One region of the Streptomyces clavuligerus genome, then DNA from elsewhere that is predicted to be linked to it. Evidence: predicted binding sites of a transcription regulator. Region 1 holds the regulator's gene; each other region holds the start of a gene.

What was found. The regulator HrcA, encoded in region 1, represses chaperone genes, less so after heat shock. The targets are predictions, from matches to a motif close to TTNGCACTCNGNNNNNCNGAGTGCNAA.
Region 2: the regulator HrcA is predicted to act here: its motif matches at 2,775-2,801, upstream of groL (chaperonin GroEL).
Region 3: the regulator HrcA is predicted to act here: its motif matches at 3,314-3,340, upstream of groES (co-chaperone GroES).

The regions. Positions count from the first base shown of each region.
Region 1 covers NZ_CP027858.1:4,708,226-4,714,894, forward strand. Annotated here, with positions in the region: gene hemW (radical SAM family heme chaperone HemW) at 1-1,021, shown strand, start outside; gene CRV15_RS19785 (DUF3097 domain-containing protein) at 1,095-1,919, opposite strand; gene CRV15_RS19790 (MBL fold metallo-hydrolase) at 1,930-2,655, opposite strand; gene hrcA (heat-inducible transcriptional repressor HrcA) at 2,831-3,856, shown strand; gene dnaJ (molecular chaperone DnaJ) at 3,857-4,993, shown strand; gene CRV15_RS19805 (nitronate monooxygenase) at 5,275-6,513, shown strand; gene CRV15_RS19810 (16S rRNA (uracil(1498)-N(3))-methyltransferase) at 6,510-6,669, shown strand, end outside.
Region 2 covers NZ_CP027858.1:2,939,224-2,945,892, reverse strand. Annotated here, with positions in the region: gene CRV15_RS12250 (alpha/beta hydrolase) at 1-643, opposite strand, end outside; gene groL (chaperonin GroEL) at 988-2,610, opposite strand; gene CRV15_RS12235 (cold-shock protein) at 3,215-3,418, opposite strand; gene CRV15_RS12230 (MoaD/ThiS family protein) at 3,866-4,141, opposite strand; gene thrC (threonine synthase) at 4,248-5,558, opposite strand; SAM riboswitch class I at 5,576-5,723, opposite strand; gene CRV15_RS12220 (glucosyl-3-phosphoglycerate synthase) at 5,903-6,669, shown strand, end outside.
Region 3 covers NZ_CP027858.1:2,467,071-2,473,739, forward strand. Annotated here, with positions in the region: gene CRV15_RS09990 (hydroxyacid dehydrogenase) at 1-962, shown strand, start outside; gene groL (chaperonin GroEL) at 1,121-2,743, opposite strand; gene groES (co-chaperone GroES) at 2,860-3,168, opposite strand; gene CRV15_RS10005 (polysaccharide deacetylase family protein) at 3,430-4,320, opposite strand; gene CRV15_RS10010 (THUMP-like domain-containing protein) at 4,459-5,652, shown strand; gene CRV15_RS10015 (RNA polymerase sigma factor) at 6,065-6,669, opposite strand, start outside.

The sequences.
Region 1 (6,669 bases):
GACGGTCGCGGAGGAGGTCCGCCACGCCCGTACGGTGCTCGGCGACGACCCCCGCCCGGTGCGCACGGTCTTCGTCGGCGGCGGTACGCCCACCCTGCTGCCCGCGCGGGACCTGGTGGCGATGGTGGAGACCGTCCGGAAGGAGTTCGGCCTCGCCGAGGACGCGGAGATCACCACCGAGGCCAATCCGGAGTCCGTCGGTCCGGAGTATCTGGAGGAGCTGCGGGCCGGGGGCTTCAACCGGATCTCGTTCGGGATGCAGAGCGCCCGGCGGCATGTCCTGAAGGTGCTCGACCGCACCCACACCCCCGGCAGGCCCGAAGCCTGCGTGGCCGAGGCGCGTGCGGCGGGCTTCGGCCATGTGAACCTGGACCTGATCTACGGCACCCCCGGCGAGAGCGACGAGGACTGGCGCGCGTCCCTGACGGCGGCGGTCGGCGCGGGCCCCGACCACATCTCCGCGTACGCCCTGATCGTGGAGGAGGGCACCCAGCTCGCGCGGCGCATCCGCCGGGGCGAGGTGCCGATGACCGACGACGACGTGCACGCCGACCGCTATCTGATCGCCGAATCCGTCCTCGCGGAAGCGGGCTACTCCTGGTACGAGGTGTCCAACTGGGCCACCTCCGAGGCCGGGCGCTGCCTCCACAACGAGCTGTACTGGCGGGGCGCGGACTGGTGGGGCGCGGGACCCGGGGCCCACAGCCATGTCGGCGGGGTGCGCTGGTGGAACGTGAAACACCCGGGCGCCTATGCCGCCGCGCTCGCCGAGGGCCGGTCGCCGGGCGCGGGCCGGGAGCTGCTGTCGGACGAGGACCGCCGGGTCGAACGGGTCCTGCTGGAGCTGCGGCTCGTCGACGGGGTGCCGCTGTCGCTGCTGCGGCCCGCCGGGCTCGAAGCGGCGCGCCGCGCGCTCGCCGACGGACTGCTCGAAGCGTCCGCGTACGACGGGGGACGTGCCGTGCTCACCCTGAGGGGGCGCCTGCTGGCGGACGCGGTGGTACGCGACCTCGTCGACTGAGCCCCGGCCGTTCTCCTGCCCACCGGGGGCCGGCCGTTCCCCGTCCACCGGGGGGGGGGGGCGCCCGGCCCCGTCAGCCGTTCCCGTCCCCCGGGGGCGCGGTCACGAAGTCGATCAGCTCCTCCACCCGTCCCAGCAGCGCGGGCTCCAGGTCCCTGTACGAGTGGACCCGCGACAGGATGTGCTGCCAGGCCGCGCCTGTCCGCTCGGGCCAGCCCAGGGCCCGGCAGACGCCCGTCTTCCAGTCCTGGCCGCGCGGGACCGCCGGCCAGGCACCGATGCCCAGCGAGGACGGCTTCACCGCCGCCCAGACGTCGATGTAGGGGTGCCCCACGACCAGGACGTCCGGCCCCGTCACCGACGCGGCGATCCGGGACTCCTTGGACCCCGGCACCAGATGGTCCACGAGCACCCCCAGCCGGGCGTCGGGCCCCGGCGCGAACTCCGCGACCACGGCGGGCAGGTCGTCGACGCCCTCCAGATACTCGACGACCACCCCCTCGATCCGCAGATCGTCGCCCCAGACCCGTTCGACCAGCTCGGCGTCGTGGCGGCCCTCGACATAGATACGGCCCGCCCGCGCCACCCTGGCCCGTGTCCCGGGGACGGCCACCGAGCCCGACGCGGTGCGCGCCGGGGCGGCGGGCGACCGTGCCGGGCGGACCAGGGTGACGACGCTCCCCTCCAGCAGAAAGCCCCGCGGGGCGAGCGGGAAGACCCGCCGCTTGCCGAAGCGGTCCTCCAGGGTCACCGTCCCGGCCTCGCAGCCGATCACCGCCCCGCAGTACCCGGTGGCCACCTCCTCCACCACGAGATCGGGTTCGGCGGGCACCTCGGGGACGGCCTGGCGGCCGGGCCGCTTCCACGGGGGCGTCAGATCGGGGCTGTAGCTGCGCATCCGGCCGACGCTACGACACCGCGAACCGCTCCGCCAGCGCCGCGCGCTGGGCCCGGACGAAGGCCGCGTCCACCACCGCGCCGTGCCCGGGGACATAGGCCGCGTCCTCGCCGCCCAGCGCCAGCAGCCGGTCCAGCGCGGCGGGCCAGCGCGCGCCGATGGCGTCCGGACCGGCCTGCGGCTCGCCGGACTCCTCCACCAGATCGCCGCAGAACACCACCTCGGGCTCGCCCGGCACCAGCACGGCGAGATCGTGGCCGGTGTGCCCGGGACCCACGTTCGCGAGCAGCACCCGCCGTCCGCCCCCCAGGTCCAGCATCCGTTCCCCGGTGACCAGGTGGCCCGGCGCCACCAGCAGCTCCGCGGAGCGCGCCGCCTCCGCGCCGTCCACGCCGTGGCGCACGGCGTCCGACCGCAGCTCCTCCCGTTCGCGCCGCAGCAGGGCGTCCAGGCCCACGGCGCCGAAGACCTCCGCCCCCGGGAACGCGGCGGTGCCCATCACATGGTCGAAATGGGGATGGCTCAGTGCGATATGTGTCACGTGCCTCCCCGCGAGCAGGGTCTCCACCTGGACCCTCAGCTCCGTGCCCTCGGTGAGGGTGGAGCCCGTGTCGTACAGGAGGACGCCCTCCGTGCCGACGATCAATCCACAGGTCGCGTCCCAGCCGGGGAGCCTGCGCCGTCCCACCCCCGCGGCCAGCCGCTCCCAGCCGAGGTCTTCCCAACTCACGTTCATACCGCGACGCTACTGGCAACGACCAGCGCGGGCGCGCGGTAGCGTGGTCGGTCGCCCTTGCTAGGGGTGTACCCCACGGCCGTACACTGGCACGGGGAAAACTGGCACTCGCCACCTGTGAGTGCCAGACAGTGACCGAAGCACGACCGAGGGAACACCACTGGAGGTGCGCGCGATGCTCAGTGAACGCAGGCTCGAAGTGTTGCGTGCCATCGTCCAGGACTATGTGGGCACGGAGGAGCCGGTGGGCTCCAAGGCGCTCACCGAGCGTCATCAGCTCGGGGTCTCCCCGGCGACCGTGCGCAACGACATGGCCGTTCTGGAGGACGAGGGCTTCATCGCCCAGCCCCACACCAGCGCGGGACGGATCCCCACGGACAAGGGCTACCGCCTGTTCGTGGACAAGCTCGCCGGGGTCAAGCCGCTGTCGGCGGCCGAGCGCCGGGCGATCCAGAGCTTCCTCGACGGCGCCGTGGACCTCGACGACGTCGTGGGCCGTACGGTGCGGCTGCTGGCGCAGCTCACCCGTCAGGTCGCGGTCGTGCAGTACCCCTCGCTCACCCGTTCCACCGTCCGGCATGTGGAGCTGCTGTCCCTGGCTCCCGCGCGGCTGATGCTGGTACTGATCACGGACACCGGACGGGTCGAGCAGCGCCTGGTCGACTGCCCGGCGCCGGTCGGGGAGAATCTCCTCGCCGATCTGCGGGCGCGGCTCAACAGCCGGGTCGTGGGCCGTCGCTTCACGGACGTGCCCCATCTGGTGCAGGACCTCGGCGACTCCTTCGAGCCCGAGGACCGGGGGGCCGTCTCCACCGTTCTCTCCACTCTGCTGGAGACCCTGGTGGAGGAGAAGGAGGAGCGGCTGATGATCGGCGGCACGGCGAACCTCACCCGTTTCGGTCATGACTTCCCGCTGACGATCCGGCCCGTCCTGGAGGCGCTGGAGGAGCATGTGGTGCTGCTCAAGCTGCTCGGAGAGGCCAAGGAGTCGGGCGGTATGGGCATGACCGTCCGCATTGGTCACGAGAACGCCCATGAAGGGCTCAACGCAACGTCCGTGGTCTCGGTCGGCTACGGTTCGGGCGACGAGGCAGTCGCCAAACTCGGCGTGGTCGGACCGACCCGCATGGACTACCCCGGAACGATGGGAGCAGTACGCGCAGTGGCACGTTACGTCGGACAGATCCTGGCGGAGTCGTAAGTGGCCACGGACTACTACGCCGTACTCGGCGTGCGCCGCGACGCTTCCCAGGACGAGATCAAGAAGGCATTCCGGCGGCTCGCCCGCGAGCTGCACCCGGATGTCAACCCCGATCCGAAGACCCAGGAGCGGTTCAAGGAGATCAACGCCGCCTACGAGGTGCTGTCGGACCCGCAGAAGAAGCAGGTCTACGACCTCGGCGGCGATCCGCTCTCCCAGTCGGGCGGTGCGGGCGCGGGTGGCTTCGGCGCCGGTGGCTTCGGGAACTTCTCGGACATCATGGACGCGTTCTTCGGAACGGCGTCGCAGCGGGGACCGCGCTCGCGGACCCGGCGCGGCCAGGACGCGATGATCCGGCTGGAGATCGAGCTCAACGAGGCGGCCTTCGGCACCACCAAGGACATCCAGGTCGACACGGCCGTCGTCTGCACCACCTGCTCGGGTGAGGGCGCGGCGCCGGGCACCTCGGCGCAGACCTGTGACATGTGCCGGGGCCGTGGTGAGGTCTCGCAGGTCACACGGTCCTTCCTGGGCCAGGTCATGACCTCCCGCCCCTGCCCCCAGTGCCAGGGCTTCGGGACCGTAGTCCCGACGCCGTGCCCGGAGTGCGCGGGTGACGGACGGGTCCGCTCGCGCCGCACACTGACGGTGAAGATCCCGGCGGGTGTCGACAACGGCACCCGGATCCAGCTCGCGGGAGAGGGCGAGGTCGGCCCCGGCGGCGGCCCGGCCGGTGATCTCTATGTCGAGATCCATGAGCTGCCCCACCCGGTCTTCCAGCGGCGCGGCGACGATCTCCACTGCACGGTGACGATCCCGATGACAGCGGGCGCGCTCGGGACGAAGGTGCCGCTGGAGACCCTGGACGGGCTGGAGGAGGTCGACATCCGGCCGGGCACCCAGTCCGGGCAGTCGATCCCGCTGCACGGCCGGGGCGTCACCCATCTGCGGGGCGGCGGACGCGGCGATCTGATCGTCCATGTCGAGGTCATGACCCCGACCAAGCTGGACACCGAGCAGGAGCGGCTGCTGCGCGAGCTGGCGAAGCTGCGGGGCGAGGAGCGCCCGATGGGGCAGTTCCAGCCCGGGCAGCAGGGGTTGTTCTCCCGGCTGAAGGACGCGTTCAACGGCCGTTAGCCACCAGGCGCGGGACGGGCTCCGACGCCCGTACCCCCGTGTCGATGGGGCCGTCGCTCCGGAACCTCCGGAACGGCGGCCCCGCCGCTTTCCCCGGACCCCTTCGGAACGGCGGCCCCGCCGCTTTCCCCGGACCCCTTCGGAACGGCGGTCCCGCCGCGTTCTCTGTGTTCTTTGCGTTCTCTGCGTTCTTCGGCCCCGGTTTCCGCGCGGTCGCACCGGGACGCGTGCCCGGGGGCGCCCGGTTCGGTGGTGTGCGAGCGGCATGCGACGATGCAGGCATGTCCTCCGTACTGACCGATCTCTCCAGGTATCCGATCGTGCAGGCCCCCATGGCCGGCGGGGCCTCGTGCCCGCAGCTCGCCGCCGCCGTCGGCGAGGCGGGCGGGCTCGGGTTCCTCGCCGCCGGATACAAGACGGCGGGCGGGATGTACCAGGAGATCAAGCAGATCCGGGGACTGACGGACCGTCCCTTCGGCGTCAATCTCTTCATGCCGCAGCCCGCGACCGCCGATCCGAGCGCCGTGGAGGTCTACAGCCAGCAGCTCGCCGGTGAGGTCTCCTGGTACGAGACCCCGCTCGGCGATCCCGAGTCCGGCGGCGACGACGGGTACGAGGCGAAACTGGCCATTCTCCGCGACGACCCTGTGCCCGTGGTCTCGTTCACCTTCGGGTGTCCCGAGCCCGAGGTACTGGCGTCCTTCGCGCGGGCCGGGACGGCCACCGTGGTCACCGTGACCACCCCCGACGAGGCGCTGGCGGCCGAGCGTGCCGGGGCCGACGCCCTGTGTGTGCAGGGTGTCGAGGCGGGCGGCCACCAGGGCACCCACCGGGACGACCCCGCGACGGACGGCGCCGGGATCGGGCTGCTCACCCTGATCACGCTGATCCGGGAGGCGGTCCGGCTGCCCGTGATCGCCACCGGTGGGCTGATGCGGGGCGACCAGATCGCCGCCGTGCTCGCGGCCGGGGCGAGCGCCGCGCAGCTCGGCACCGCCTTCCTCGTCTGCCCCGAGTCGGGCGCCCACACCCTGCACAAGCAGGCGATGACCGATCCGCTCTTCGTCCGGACGGAGCTGACCCGGGCGTTCTCGGGGCGGCCCGCGCGGGGCCTGGTCAACCGGTTCATGCGGGAGCACGGGCCGTACGCGCCCGCCGCCTACCCGCAGGTGCACCATCTGACGAGCGGTCTGCGGAAGGCCGCCGCCAAGGTGGGCGACGCGCAGGGCATGTCGCTGTGGGCCGGGCAGGGGCACCGGCTGGCGCGCGAGCTGCCCGCCGGGGAACTGGTGGAGGCGCTGGCCGCCGAGCTGGCCGCGGCGCGGGCGGAGTTCGCCCCCGCCGCCCGTGCTGTCGCAGAGGGCCCTGCCGCTCCCGGCGGCCCCGGAGCCGCCGGGGACACGGCGGCCGGGACCGCCGCGCCGGGCGCCGCGCGGGCACCGGGGGAGCCCCCGGAGCCCCGGAGGCCCGGCCGGGCCCCCGAGGCTCCGTCCACCCGGCTGCCGGGGGTCCCGTCATGACCGCCCCCGTCTTCGTCGTCGGCTCCCTGGACGGTGCCGCTCCCGGCACCCCGTTCACCCTCGACGGCCCCGAGGGCCGCCACGCCGTCTCCGTCCGCAGGCTCACCAGCGGCGAGGAGATCGTCCTCACGGACGGGCAGGGCCGGGGCGCCGCCG
Region 2 (6,669 bases), 1.8 Mb from region 1:
CGATGTACGAGATCTTCCGTTCGCCGAGGACGGCGCGGATGACATCCATGTCGCGGGCGGTGTTCCTCGTCGAGATATGCGGAACGCGCTCGCCCTCCCTCGCTCTGCACTTCTCGGCGATCGAGCGGGACCGGGCGATGTCCCGCTGCTCCGTCTCCGGCTTGTACGGGCTCCAGAAGCCCCCGGCCTTCTCGTCCTCGTCGAGGCCGCAGTTCAACGGGGAGCTGCGGCCGACGCCCCGGGGGTCGAAGCCGATCAGGTCGTACCGTTCGAGCACGGACCGGGGCAGGTCCTTCGCGAAGAGCAGCGGGTCTTCGAGGCCGGAGCCGCCGGGGCCGCCGGGGTTGAAGAGCAGTACTCCGCGGCGCTGCTCCGGGGTGCTGGTGGCGAGGCGGGAGATCGCGACGCCGATCGTCGGTCCGTCGGGCCGCCGGTAGTCCAACGGCATCTGGAGGGTGGCGCACTGGAAGCGGGCGGGCGCCGTGCCGCCGCAGTGCTTCCACGCGGGCTTCTGGGTCTCGTACCACGTTGCCGGAGAGGGCTCGGCCGCCGGGGCGGTCCGGGCGGTCGCCTGCGGTGCCAGCGGGGCCAGCGGGGCCAGCAGCCCCACGGCGAGTGCCGGTATGAGTGCGCGTAAACGCATACGGGGTCCTCTCGTGTGCCGTCCGGTGCCCCGGGGCGGCGCCCCGGGCCGATGCACCATGAACGGATCACTGACGACCTTGCCGTGAACGAAAGCGCCGGGGCATCCACCCCGCGGCGTCATCTTCGTACGACCCCCGTGGTACGGCCGGTCCGGCGCGACATCCGAGGGGTGGAGAAACGACCGGCTCCCCCGACCCCGGTCCTGCCCGCCCGGCGGAACGTCCCGTTCCGGGGAAAACGCCCGCGCCCGCGCGGCGTCCCGTTCCGGGAAACGCCGCAGGGCGGCACCCCCACAAGGGGAGTGCCGCCCTGGACAGCAGCGGAACCGCTGATCCCGGAGGATCAGAAGTCCATGTCACCGCCCGGCATGCCGCCCGGAGCAGCCGCAGCGGCCTTCTCCGGCTTGTCGGCGATGACGGCCTCGGTGGTGAGGAAGAGCGCCGCGATGGAGGCGGCGTTCTGGAGCGCGGAACGGGTCACCTTCGCCGGGTCGAGGATGCCCTCGGCGATCATGTCCACGTACTCGCCGGTCGCGGCGTTCAGACCGTGACCCGGGGTCAGGTTGCGCACCTTCTCGACCACGACGCCGCCCTCAAGGCCGCCGTTGACGGCGATCTGCTTGAGCGGGGCCTCCAGGGCCAGGCGGACGGCGTTGGCACCGGTGGCCTCGTCGCCCGTCAGCTCCAGCTTGTCGAAGACGGCGGAAGCCTGGAGCAGCGCCACGCCGCCACCGGCGACGATGCCCTCCTCGACGGCCGCCTTCGCGTTGCGCACGGCGTCCTCGATGCGGTGCTTGCGCTCCTTGAGCTCGACCTCGGTCGCGGCACCGGCCTTGATGACGGCCACGCCGCCGGCCAGCTTCGCCAGACGCTCCTGGAGCTTCTCGCGGTCGTAGTCCGAGTCGGAGTTCTCGATCTCGGCGCGGATCTGGTTGACGCGACCGGCAACCTGGTCGCTGTCACCGGCACCGTCGACGATGGTGGTCTCGTCCTTGGTGATGACGACCTTGCGGGCGCGGCCCAGCAGGTCCAGGCCGGCGTTCTCCAGCTTGAGGCCGACCTCCTCGGAGATGACCGTGCCGCCGGTGAGGATGGCGATGTCGTTCAGCATGGCCTTGCGGCGGTCGCCGAAGCCCGGGGCCTTGACGGCGACGGACTTGAAGGTGCCACGGATCTTGTTGACGACCAGCGTGGACAGGGCCTCGCCCTCGACGTCCTCGGCGATGATCAGCAGCGGCTTGCCCGACTGCATGACCTTCTCCAGCAGCGGAAGGAGGTCCTTCACATTGCCGATCTTGGAGTTCACGATCAGGATGTACGGGTCGTCCAGGGACGCCTCCATACGCTCCATGTCGGTGGCGAAGTACGCCGAGATGTAGCCCTTGTCGAAGCGCATACCCTCGGTGAGCTCCAGCTCCAGACCGAAGGTCTGGGACTCCTCGACGGTGATGACGCCTTCCTTGCCGACCTTGTCCATGGCCTCGGCGATCAGCTCGCCGATCTGGGTGTCGGCGGCGGAGATGGAGGCGGTGGAGGCGATCTGCTCCTTGGTCTCCACGTCCTTCGCCTGCTCCAGCAGGGCGGCGGAGACGGCCTCGACGGCCTTCTCGATACCGCGCTTCAGGGCCATCGGGTTGGCGCCGGCGGCGACGTTGCGCAGACCCTCGCGGACCAGCGCCTGAGCCAGGACCGTGGCGGTCGTCGTGCCGTCACCGGCGACGTCGTCCGTCTTCTTGGCGACTTCCTTGACCAGCTCGGCGCCGATCTTCTCGTACGGGTCCTCCAGCTCGATCTCCTTGGCGATGGACACACCATCGTTGGTGATCGTGGGCGCGCCCCACTTCTTCTCCAGGACGACGTTCCGCCCCTTGGGACCGAGGGTGACCTTGACGGCGTCGGCGAGCTGGTTCATACCGCGCTCAAGGCCGCGCCGCGCCTCCTCGTCGAACGCGATGATCTTTGCCATGTGAAGTGTCCTCCACGGACTGGTGGGAAGCTCTGGCGGACCGCGCTGGCGCCCGCGACGGACGGCCCTGCACACCCTGTGGGCTCCCGCCCACCCGGCCTGCGGACCTCACCGACCCGGTCCTTCTTTTGTCACTCTCACTGGGAGAGTGCTAACGCCAATGATTAGCACTCGCCTAGGGAGAGTGCAAGCGCCTTGGAGAGAACGGGACCCTCACGGGGGGTGCGGGACCGGCCGGGAACGGGTCCGCGGCCCGGTGCGCGCCCGGGTCCGGAGCCTGCCGGTCCGCGGCGTCCGCCCATGTCTGTGCCGGGGCTCACCCGCCTCTGTGCCGAGTCCCGCGCGCGTCTGTCCGGGGGCTCACCCGCGTCTGCGGCGGGGCTCACTCGCGTCTGTGCCGGGGCCGCGCGGACCCGGGGGCACCTGTCCGGGCCCGGGAACGCATGTGGGGTCCGCACCCCGTCTCCGGGATGCGGACCCCACATGCGTGAGCGTGTCGGTGGCCGATCGCGTCGCAGACCGCCCTCGCGGACGGCGCGGGCTGTCCGGTCCGTCCGGTCCGCGTGCGCGGTCCGTCCGGTCCGGCCCGTGGGCCGCGGCCTGCTCAGGCCGTCAGCTTCACCATGTCAGCCTGCGGGCCCTTCTGACCCTGCGAGATTTCGAACTCGACTCGCTGACCCTCCTCCAGGGTGCGGTAGCCGTCCATCTGGATCGCGCTGTAGTGGACGAATACGTCCGCACCACCGTCGACCGCGATGAAGCCGTACCCCTTCTCCGCGTTGAACCACTTGACGGTGCCCTGAGCCATGCCTAACTCCCCTATTACTGGCCCTTGCGCAGGACCGCACTTCGCGGACCCGGGTCAGATCTCACCCGTTGCGCCAACTCCGTCGAAGACGGGACGAAGGCCCCACAGGTGTGCGTCGGAACGCGTCGACCGCGGCTGAATGTATCTGCCCAACTGCCCTCTGCAACAGGTCAATCGGACGAGAATTCCGGGAGCACAGGAAGGGACAATTGCCGAGAATTCACGAAATTCCAGGGCAAGTCGGGCCCGGCAAAGGAGACTAACAAGACAAAATCAATGAGCACATTGGCTGCTTCTTATCGCGCCCGGGCGCATTCCCATAGGGCGCTCGAAGACTCCGGCCCGGGGGCGTTCCCCAACTGTAGCGCGCTCAACCATGCAGAATTGCCCCCTCCGTTTGTCTTACGGAGGGGGCAATTGAAGTGACGTTGCGTAAGTGCGACGGGTTCAGCCGCCGGCGACCGCGGGGATGATCGAGACACCGGCGCCGTCGGGCGTCGCGGTCTCCAGACCCTGCTCGAATCGGACATCGTCGTCATTGACGTAGACGTTCACAAAACGGCGCAGCTTCCCCGCGTCGTCGAGGACGCGCGCGGCGATTCCGGCGTGGTTCTTCTCCAGGTCGGCGATCACCTCGGCGAGGGTGGTGCCCTCGGCGGGGACCTCGGACCGGCCGTCGGTGTAGGTGCGCAGAATGGTCGGGATGCGGACGGTGACGCTCATGGGGTGCTCCAGGGGTGGTCGTCGTCGGACGCCGTCGGTCGGCGGGGCGGCGGGGGCGTGCGCGGGCCGGGGGCGCGGCTGCCGCGCGGGCGGAACGGGCGGTCGCTCAGTCGGTGGCGAGACCGGCGGCGCGGAACGCCTCCAGGCTCGGCCGGATGGTCGCCGTGGGTCCGCTGGTCGGCGCGACCGCGTCCAGGGTCTTGAGCCCGTCGCCGGTGTTGAGCACGACGGTGGTGAGCGCCGGGTCCAGTACCCCGTTCTCGATCAGCTTCCGGGTCACCCCGACGGTCACGCCGCCCGCGGTCTCGGCGAAGATCCCCTCGGTCCGGGCGAGGAGCTTGATCGCGTCCACGATCTGCCCGTCGGTGACGTCCTCCACCGCGCCGCCGGTGCGGCGGGCGATGTCCAGCACATAGGGGCCGTCGGCCGGGTTGCCGATGGCCAGCGACTTGGCGATGGTGTCCGGCTTCACCGGGCGCACCACGTCGTGCCCGGCCTTGTAGGCGGCCGACACGGGGGAGCAGCCCTCCGCCTGGGCGCCGAAGATCTTGTAGGGGCGGTCCTCGACCAGACCCAGCTTGATCAGCTCCTGGAGCCCCTTGTCGATCTTGGTGAGCTGGGAACCGGAGGCGATGGGGATCACGATCTGGTCCGGCAGCCGCCAGCCGAGCTGCTCGCAGATCTCGTACGCCAGCGTCTTGGAGCCCTCGCCGTAGTACGGGCGCAGATTGACGTTGACGAAGCCCCAGCCCTCGCCGAGCGGGTCGCCGATCAGCTCCGAGCAGAAGCGGTTCACATCGTCGTAGGTGCCCTCGATGCCCACCAGCTCGCCGCCGTAGACGGCGGCCATGACGACCTTGCCCTGCTCCAGGTCGTGCGGGATGAAGACGCAGGAGCGGAAGCCCGCACGGGCCGCCGCCGCGCCGACCGCGCCCGCGAGGTTGCCGGTCGAGGAGCAGGAGAGGGTGGTGAAGCCGAAGGCGCGGGCCGCCTCGACGGCGATCGCCACGACCCGGTCCTTGAAGGAGTGGGTGGGGTTGCCGGAGTCGTCCTTGATGTACAGGCCGCCGGTCACGCCCAGTTCACGGGCGAGGTTGTCGGCCTGCACCAGCTGGGTGAAGCCGGGGTTCAGACTGGGCTTGCCGGCCACGTCGGCGGGGACCGGCAGCAGCGGGGCGTAGCGCCAGATGTTCTTCGGGCCGGCCTCGATCCGCCGCCGCAGCTCCTCCGGGCCGCCCGCGGGCAGCTCGTACGCGACCTCCAGCGGGCCGAAACACGAGACACAGGCGAAGATCGGGCCGAGCGGGAAGCGCTCACCGCACTCGCGACAGGAGAGTGCCGCGGCGGGGCCCAGATCAGGGGCGGGGGTGGTGGAACCGGTGGCGTCGGCGGTGTTTGCGACGGTCTGCACAGCCATGGAGGCGAGGCCCTTTCTCCTCATCTTCCTCATGACGCGTTTCGCCATGAGACGGAATTGGCACCTTCCCGAGCCGGGAGCCCCGCTGCGCTGTGCGCGACGAGACCGGCTGGAGGGTTGCCGGGGCTTCAACGGGCCGTTTCCCTCTGCCCCTCTGGATGAGCGGTATTCGATTGTGGAGGCGTGCGCGGGGTGTCTGTCGGGACAGCCGTCGCAACGCCGGACGCCGGACCCGACATGCGACGGGACTCCGCGTTGTTCAAGACTGTAACGGAAGGTGGGGGCGGCTGAGACAGCCGTCCGAACCGCGAGATGCGTCACACACCGTGGGGAGATGGGCGAACGTGCTCGATGAAGTGGAGCGCTGGCTGAGCAGGCGTTCCTGGTCGGCGGCCGACCGCCCGCTGCCGGGGATCCTGGCCGCCAAGCGTGGGACCACCGTCAGCGTGGTGCTGCCCGCGCTCAACGAGGAGTCGACGGTCGGAGCCATCGTCTCCGTGATCAGACGCGAACTGATGGAGGCCGTTCCGCTTGTTGACGAGCTGGTGGTGATCGATTCCGGCTCCACCGACCGCACCGCCGAACGGGCCGCGGCGGCGGGCGCGCGAGTGGTCCACCGGGACGCGATCCTGCCCCGGATGCCGGCCCTCCCCGGCAAGGGGGAGGTGCTGTGGCGGTCACTCATGGTGACGAGCGGTGACATCGTCTGCTACGTCGACGCCGACCTGGAGGAGTTCTCCGCGGACTTCGTCTCCGGGATCGTCGGACCGCTGCTCACCGACCCCGGGGTGAGCCTGGTGAAGGCGATGTACGACCGTCCGCTGGCCGGGGCGCCCGGACAGGGCGGCCGGGTGACCGAGCTGGTGGCCCGGCCGCTGCTCAATCTGCACTGGCCGCAGTTGGCCGGATTCGTACAGCCGCTCGGCGGCGAGTACGCGGCCCGCCGCTCCCTCCTCGAACGGCTCCCCTTCCCCGTGGGGTACGGCGTCGAGCTGGGACTGCTGGTCGACGCCCTGCACCTGGTGGGCCTGGACGGGCTCGCCCAGGTCGATGTCGGCCGCCGGGTCCACCGCCACCAGGACGGCCAGGCGCTGGGACGGATGGCCGCCGC
Region 3 (6,669 bases), 2.2 Mb from region 1:
TGTTCACGGCGGAGCAGCGGGCCCGGCTGACCGCCCTGGTCCGGACCGATCCGGGGCTGACCGCCCATGACCTGACCGCGCCGACCCCCGCCGTCGCCGCCGCGCTGTCCACCGCTGACGCCCTGCTGACCTGCTGGGGAGCCCCGGTGATCGGCTCCGCGGCGCTCGCCGCCGCCCCCCGGCTGCGGGCCGTCGTCCACGCCGCCGGGTCCGTGCGCCACCATGTCACCGCCGCCTGCTGGGACCGCGGGATCGCCGTCTCGTCGGCCGCGTCCGCGAACGCCCTCCCGGTGGCCGAGTACACCCTCGCCGCCATCCTCCTCGCGGGCAAACGCGTCCTGGAGTCGGCCCGGCGCTACACCCGGGCACGCACCCGCCCCGACTGGCGGCAGGCCCCCGCCGACCTGGGCAACTACCGCCGCACGGTGGGCATCGTCGGCGCCTCCCGGGTCGGTCGGCGGGTGATCGGACTGCTGCGCCCCTTCGATCTGCGGGTGCTGCTGTACGACCCGTGCACCGGCGACGCGGAGGCGGCGGCGCTGGGGGTGCGCCGGACCGGTCTCGACGAGCTGTGCGGGAGCAGCGACATCGTCTCGGTGCACGCCCCGGAGCTGCCGGAGACCTTCCATCTGATCGACGGTCCCCGGCTGGCGCTGATGCGGGACGGGGCGACGTTGATCAATACCGCCCGGGGCTCGCTCGTCGACGAGGGGGCGCTGCTGGCGGAGCTGGTGTCGGGGCGGCTGTCCGCGGTGCTCGATGTGACCGACCCCGAGCCCCCGGCCCCGGACTCCCTGCTCTACACCCTGCCGAACGTGCTGCTGACCCCGCATGTCGCGGGCTCTCTCGGGGGCGAGGTGCACCGGCTGGCGGAACGGGCCCTGGACGAGCTGGAGCGGTTCGCGCGGGGGCTGCCCTTCGCCTCGCCGGTGCGCCGCGACGAGCTGCGGTACGGCGCCTGAGCCGGGCGCGCCCGGAGCCGGGGGCCGGAAAAACGGGACCGGCCCGGTGCCCCCGCGACGGGGGCACCGGGCCGGTCGGAGCCACTGACTCCGGTATCCGCTCCGGCGGGGCCTCGGCGGCCCCTGGGCGGTCCGGTCCTCAGTGGGTCATCCGGTCCTCAGTGGGAGTGGCCGTGACCGTGGCCCGCGTCCGCCGGCTCCTCTTCCTTCTTCTCGACGACCAGGGTCTCGGTCGTGAGCAGCAGGGAGGCGATGGAGGCGGCGTTCTCCAGGGCGGAACGGGTGACCTTGACCGGGTCGATGACACCGGCCTTGACCAGGTCGCCGTACTCGCCGGAGGCGGCGTTGTAGCCCTGGCCCTTCTCCAGCTCGGCGACCTTGGAGACGATGACGTAGCCCTCCAGGCCGGCGTTCTCGGCGATCCAGCGCAGCGGCTCGACGGCGGCGCGGCGGACGACGGCGACACCGGTGGCCTCGTCGCCCTCCTTGCCGAGGTTGCCCTCCAGCACCTTCACGGCGTGGACGAGCGCGGAGCCACCACCGGAGACGATGCCCTCCTCGACCGCGGCGCGGGTCGCGGAGATGGCGTCCTCCAGACGGTGCTTCTTCTCCTTCAGCTCCACCTCGGTGGCGGCGCCGACACGGATCACGCAGACACCGCCGGCCAGCTTGGCCAGGCGCTCCTGGAGCTTCTCGCGGTCCCAGTCCGAGTCGGTGGTCTCGATCTCGGCCTTGATCTGGGCGACGCGGGCCGCGACGTCCTCGGAGCTGCCGCCACCGTCGACGATGGTGGTGTCGTCCTTGGTGATGGTGACGCGGCGGGCGGTGCCCAGCACGTCCAGACCGGCCTGGTCGAGCTTGAGGCCGACCTCCTCGGCGATGACGGTGGCACCGGTGAGGATGGCCATGTCCTGGAGCATCGCCTTGCGGCGGTCGCCGAAGCCGGGGGCCTTGACGGCCACGGCGTTGAACGTGCCGCGGATCTTGTTCACGACGAGGGTGGACAGGGCCTCGCCCTCGACGTCCTCGGCGATGATCAGCAGCGGCTTGGAGCCACCCGCCTGGATGACCTTCTCCAGCAGCGGCAGCAGGTCCTGGATCGCGGAGATCTTGCCCTGGTTGATGAGGATGTACGGGTCCTCCAGGACGGCCTCCATCCGCTCCTGGTCGGTGACCATGTACGGGGAGAGGTAGCCCTTGTCGAAGGCCATGCCCTCGGTGAAGTCCAGCTCCAGACCGAAGGTGTTGGACTCCTCGACGGTGATGACGCCGTCCTTGCCGACCTTGTCCATGGCCTCGCCGACCAGCTCGCCGACCTGCGTGTCCTGCGCGGAGAGCGCGGCGACGGCGGCGATGTCGGACTTGTCCTCGATCGGACGGGCGGTCGCGAGAAGCTCCTCGGAGACGGCCTTGACCGCGGCGTCGATGCCCTTCTTCACGGAGGCCGGGGAGGCGCCCGCGGCGACGTTGCGCAGACCCTCGCGGACCAGCGCCTGGGCCAGCACGGTGGCGGTGGTGGTGCCGTCACCCGCGATGTCGTTGGTCTTGGTCGCCACCTCCTTCACGAGCTGGGCGCCCAGGTTCTCGTACGGGTCCTCGATCTCCACCTCGCGGGCGATCGTCACACCGTCGTTGGTGATGGTGGGGGCACCGAACTTCTTGTCGATGACGACATTGCGGCCCTTGGGGCCGATGGTCACCTTGACGGTGTCGGCGAGCTTGTTGACGCCGCGCTCAAGGGCGCGACGGGCGTCCTCGTCGAACTTCAGGATCTTCGCCATGGGAGCGTCTCAGTCCTCTTCGTGATACGAACCGCTAGACAAACATCGCGCCCCCGGCGCCCGGATGGTGTCATTCGGCGGGGCCAGGGGCGCGATGTACGAAAAACTGGGGTGAATTACTTCTCGATGATCGCGAGCACGTCGCGGGCCGAGAGGACGAGGTACTCCTCGCCGCTGTACTTCACCTCGGTGCCGCCGTACTTGCTGTAGAGCACGACGTCGCCGACCTGGACGTCGAGCGGCAGGCGCTCGCCGTTCTCGAAACGGCCCGGGCCCACGGCGAGGACGACGCCCTCCTGGGGCTTCTCCTTCGCGGTGTCCGGGATGACCAGGCCGGAGGCCGTGGTCTGCTCGGCGTCGAGCGGCTGGACCACGATGCGGTCCTCGAGCGGCTTGATGGCAACCTTGGAGCTGGTGGTCGTCACGATCCGACCTCCCCCTTCGGAGATCTCACGGGGTTAACTGTCTGAGGTGGCGACCAGGTCGATCCGTCGTCGCGGGTGCCGGACCTGCCCGTCGCTGTGTTGGCACTCTCCTGTGGGGAGTGCCAGAGCGAGACTATGACCGCGCTTAGCACTCGGTCAAGCGGAGTGCCAGATACGACCCCCTGGCGTCACCCCGGACGGACGCGCCCGGCCCCTCCGGCCGCCGCCGGCCCGCCCCCCGCCGGGCCCTCCCGGGCGCCCTCAGACGTAGTCCTCCAGCCGGGCCACCGCGTATCCCTTCTCCGTGACGGTCCGCATGACCTGGCGGATCATGTCGGGCATGGTGCCGTCCCACTCGTCCGTCCCCCGGAAGTGGGTGAGGATGATGTCCCCGGGGTGCAGATCCCGGTCCCACTCCCGCCACTCCATGCGGTCGGGGAACGCCTCCGCCGCCCAGAGCGGCACGGCCTTGATCCCGCACGCCTTGGCCGCGCGCAGGGTGTCCTGGTTGTAGTTCCCGTACGGCGGGCGGAAGAGCGGCGGGCGCTGCCCGTACCGCCGGGCGAGCCGGTCCTGCTGGCCGCAGATCTCCCGTTTCTGCGCGGCGTAGTCGAGACCGGGCATATAGCGGTGGTTCAGGGTGTGGTTGTGCAGGGCGGTGCCCCGGTCGCGCATCTCCTGGAAGTACGGATAGTCGTCGCTGATCAGGTAGTCGCTGAGGAACGAGCTGTACGGGATCTGGAGCTCGGACATCATCCGCAGCAGCTCCGGGTCCTTCTCCCGGCCGTCGTCGATGGTGAGGAAGACGACCCGTTCGGTCACCGGGACGGTGGTGAAGACCGGCGGCAGCGTGTCGTGGCCCGCCACCTCGAAGCCCGCCCGGGTGGTCAGCTCCGGCTTGGCGGCGGGCGGCGGGGGTGCGACGAGCGGGACCCGGTCCAGCCCCCATTTCGCCGCCGCCGCGGCCCGCAGCGCCTGGGTCCGGCGGGCCCGCTCGGCCCTGTCGACCGGCGACCCGGGCGGCCCCGCCTGCCGCCGCGCCGCCTGCGGGCCGGGGGCGCCGCCGCCCGCGCCGTCCCCGGCCGTGCACGCGGACGTGGCGAGGGCGGCGAGCAGCGCGGCGGCAGCGGCGGCGGTCCTGCGCCGTTTCACCCGTCTGAGCTTTGCGGTATTTTTTTCCTTTTGTCTGTTCAGCTTCATGGCGCTCGATCCTGGCAGGACACCGGCGCCCGGCCGCTCCGACACCGCCACCGGAAGCGGACCGTCCCCCGGCTGGCCCACAATGGCCGGGTGAACGACCTCTCCCCGCTCCTCACCGACGAGGGCCAGGCCCTGCTGGGCACCCTGCGCGACCACGACCCCGCGCGGGAACTGGCGATCGCCACCCGGCTGCGCCGCACCCACCCGGCCGAGCTGGTGTCCGCGGCGATCGGGCAGGCCCGGCTGCGACAGCGCGCGGTGGCGAAATTCGGCGCCGAGGACGCGCACCGCATGTACTTCACCCCCCACGGCGTCGAACAGGCGACACGGAAGGCCGTCGCCGAATACCGCGCCGGACGCTTCGCCGCACTCGGGGTACGCTCCGTCGCCGACCTGTGCAGCGGCATCGGCGGAGACGCGATCGCGCTCGCCCGCGCGGGCATCCGGGTCCTGGCCGTGGACCGCGACCCGCTGACCGCGTCCGTGGCCCGCGCCAACGCCCGCGCCCTCGGGCTCACGGAACTGATCGAGGTACGCGAAGCCGACGTCACCGAGGTCGACACCACGGCATACGACGCCGTCTTCGTCGACCCGGCCCGCCGCGGCGGCCGGGGCCGCATCTTCGACCCCGAGTCCTACTCCCCTCCCCTGTCCTGGGCCATCGCCTCCGCCCGCACCCGCCCCCACGCCGCACTGAAAATCGCCCCCGGAGTGCCGCACGAACTCGTCCCCGACGACTTCGCCGCGGAATGGATCTCGTACGAGGGAGACGTCAAGGAAGCCGTGCTGTGGTCGGGCACCGAACCCGGCACCGTACGGGCCACGCTGCTCCCCGGCGGACACTCACTCACCGGACGGCGACTGCCCGACCCGCCGGTACGGCCCGTCGGCCGCTACCTGTACGAACCGGACGGCGCGGCGATCCGGGCCCACCTCGTCGCCGAGATCGCCGAAGAGCTGAACGGCGGGCTCATCGACGCGACCATCGCCTACATCACCTCCGACGAGGCACACCCCGGGCCGCCGTTCACCACCGCGTACGAGATCACGGATGTACTCCCGTTCCATCTGAAGAACCTCAAAGCACTGGTACGCGAACGGGAGATCGGCACCCTGACCGTGAAAAAACGCGGCTCCGCGGTGGAACCGGAAGAAGTCCGCCGCCGCGTCAAGCCCAAGGGGCCGAACATGGCGACGGTCTTCCTCACCAGGGTCGACGGCGCCCCAAGCATGCTCATCGGACAGCCCCTTTCTTTGTGGCTCGGTTCGCCTCCGGGGCGCTGAAGCGTGCGCCGACGGTCGACCGTGCTCGGCCGCTCGTTCCTCACGGCCTGCGCGCGCTCTCCACTTTCGGCACCCGCGGCACCCCTTCGGCTCACTCGCCCCGAGGACAAGGCAGACGTCCAGCCCAAAAACACAGGGGCGAGGCAAACGCCCGGCCCAAGAGCCCACGAGGCGGGGGCCTGCTCTCTGCTCCCGGCACCCGCGGCACCCCTTCGGCTCACCCGCCGCAGGACGGAGGCGGACGCCCGGCCCAAGAGCCAGGGGCGCGCGCTCCGCTCCCGGCAGCCACGCGTCCCCACGGCCCACTCACCCGCAGGGCCAAGGCAAACAGCCGGCCCAGGGACGGGGCAGGGGCAGAGGGTGAGGGCGCACGCGCCCCGGGGAACCGTCCCGGGGCGGGGCGGTGGTCCGCTCACGCACGGGGCGGGAGCAGCCGTTCAGCGCGGGTCAGCAGCAGGGAGCGTTCGGCGGCGTTGCGGGTGAGGGTGGCGGCGCGGTGGAGTTCGGCGCGGGCCTCCGTGGTGCGGCCGAGGCGGGCGAGGAGGTCGGCGCGGACGCTGGGCAGCAGATGGTAGTCGCGCAGCGCGGGCGCCTCGGCGAGGGCGTCGACGAGGGCCAGGGCCGCCCCGGGCCCCTCGGACATGGAGACGGCGACCGCGCGGTTGAGTTCGACCACCGGGGAGGGGGCGACCCGGGCGAGCTGCCCGTACAGCGCCGCGATGGTGGCCCAGTCGGTGTCCTCGTACCGCGGCGCCCGCGCGTGGCACGCCGCGATGGCCGCCTGGAGCAGATAGGGGCCGGGCGCCTCGGCCCGTTCCCTGCCGCGTTCGAGCGCGAGGAAGCCCCGGCGGATGAGGAGCCGGTCCCAGCGGGCGCGGTTCTGGTCGGCGAGCAGCACCGGCTGCCCGTCCGGGCCGGTGCGCGCGGCGGTGCGGGACGCCTGGAGCTCCAGCAGCGCGGCCAGCCCGTGCGCCTCCGGCTCCTGCGGGACGAGCCCCGTGAGCACCCGGGCCAGAC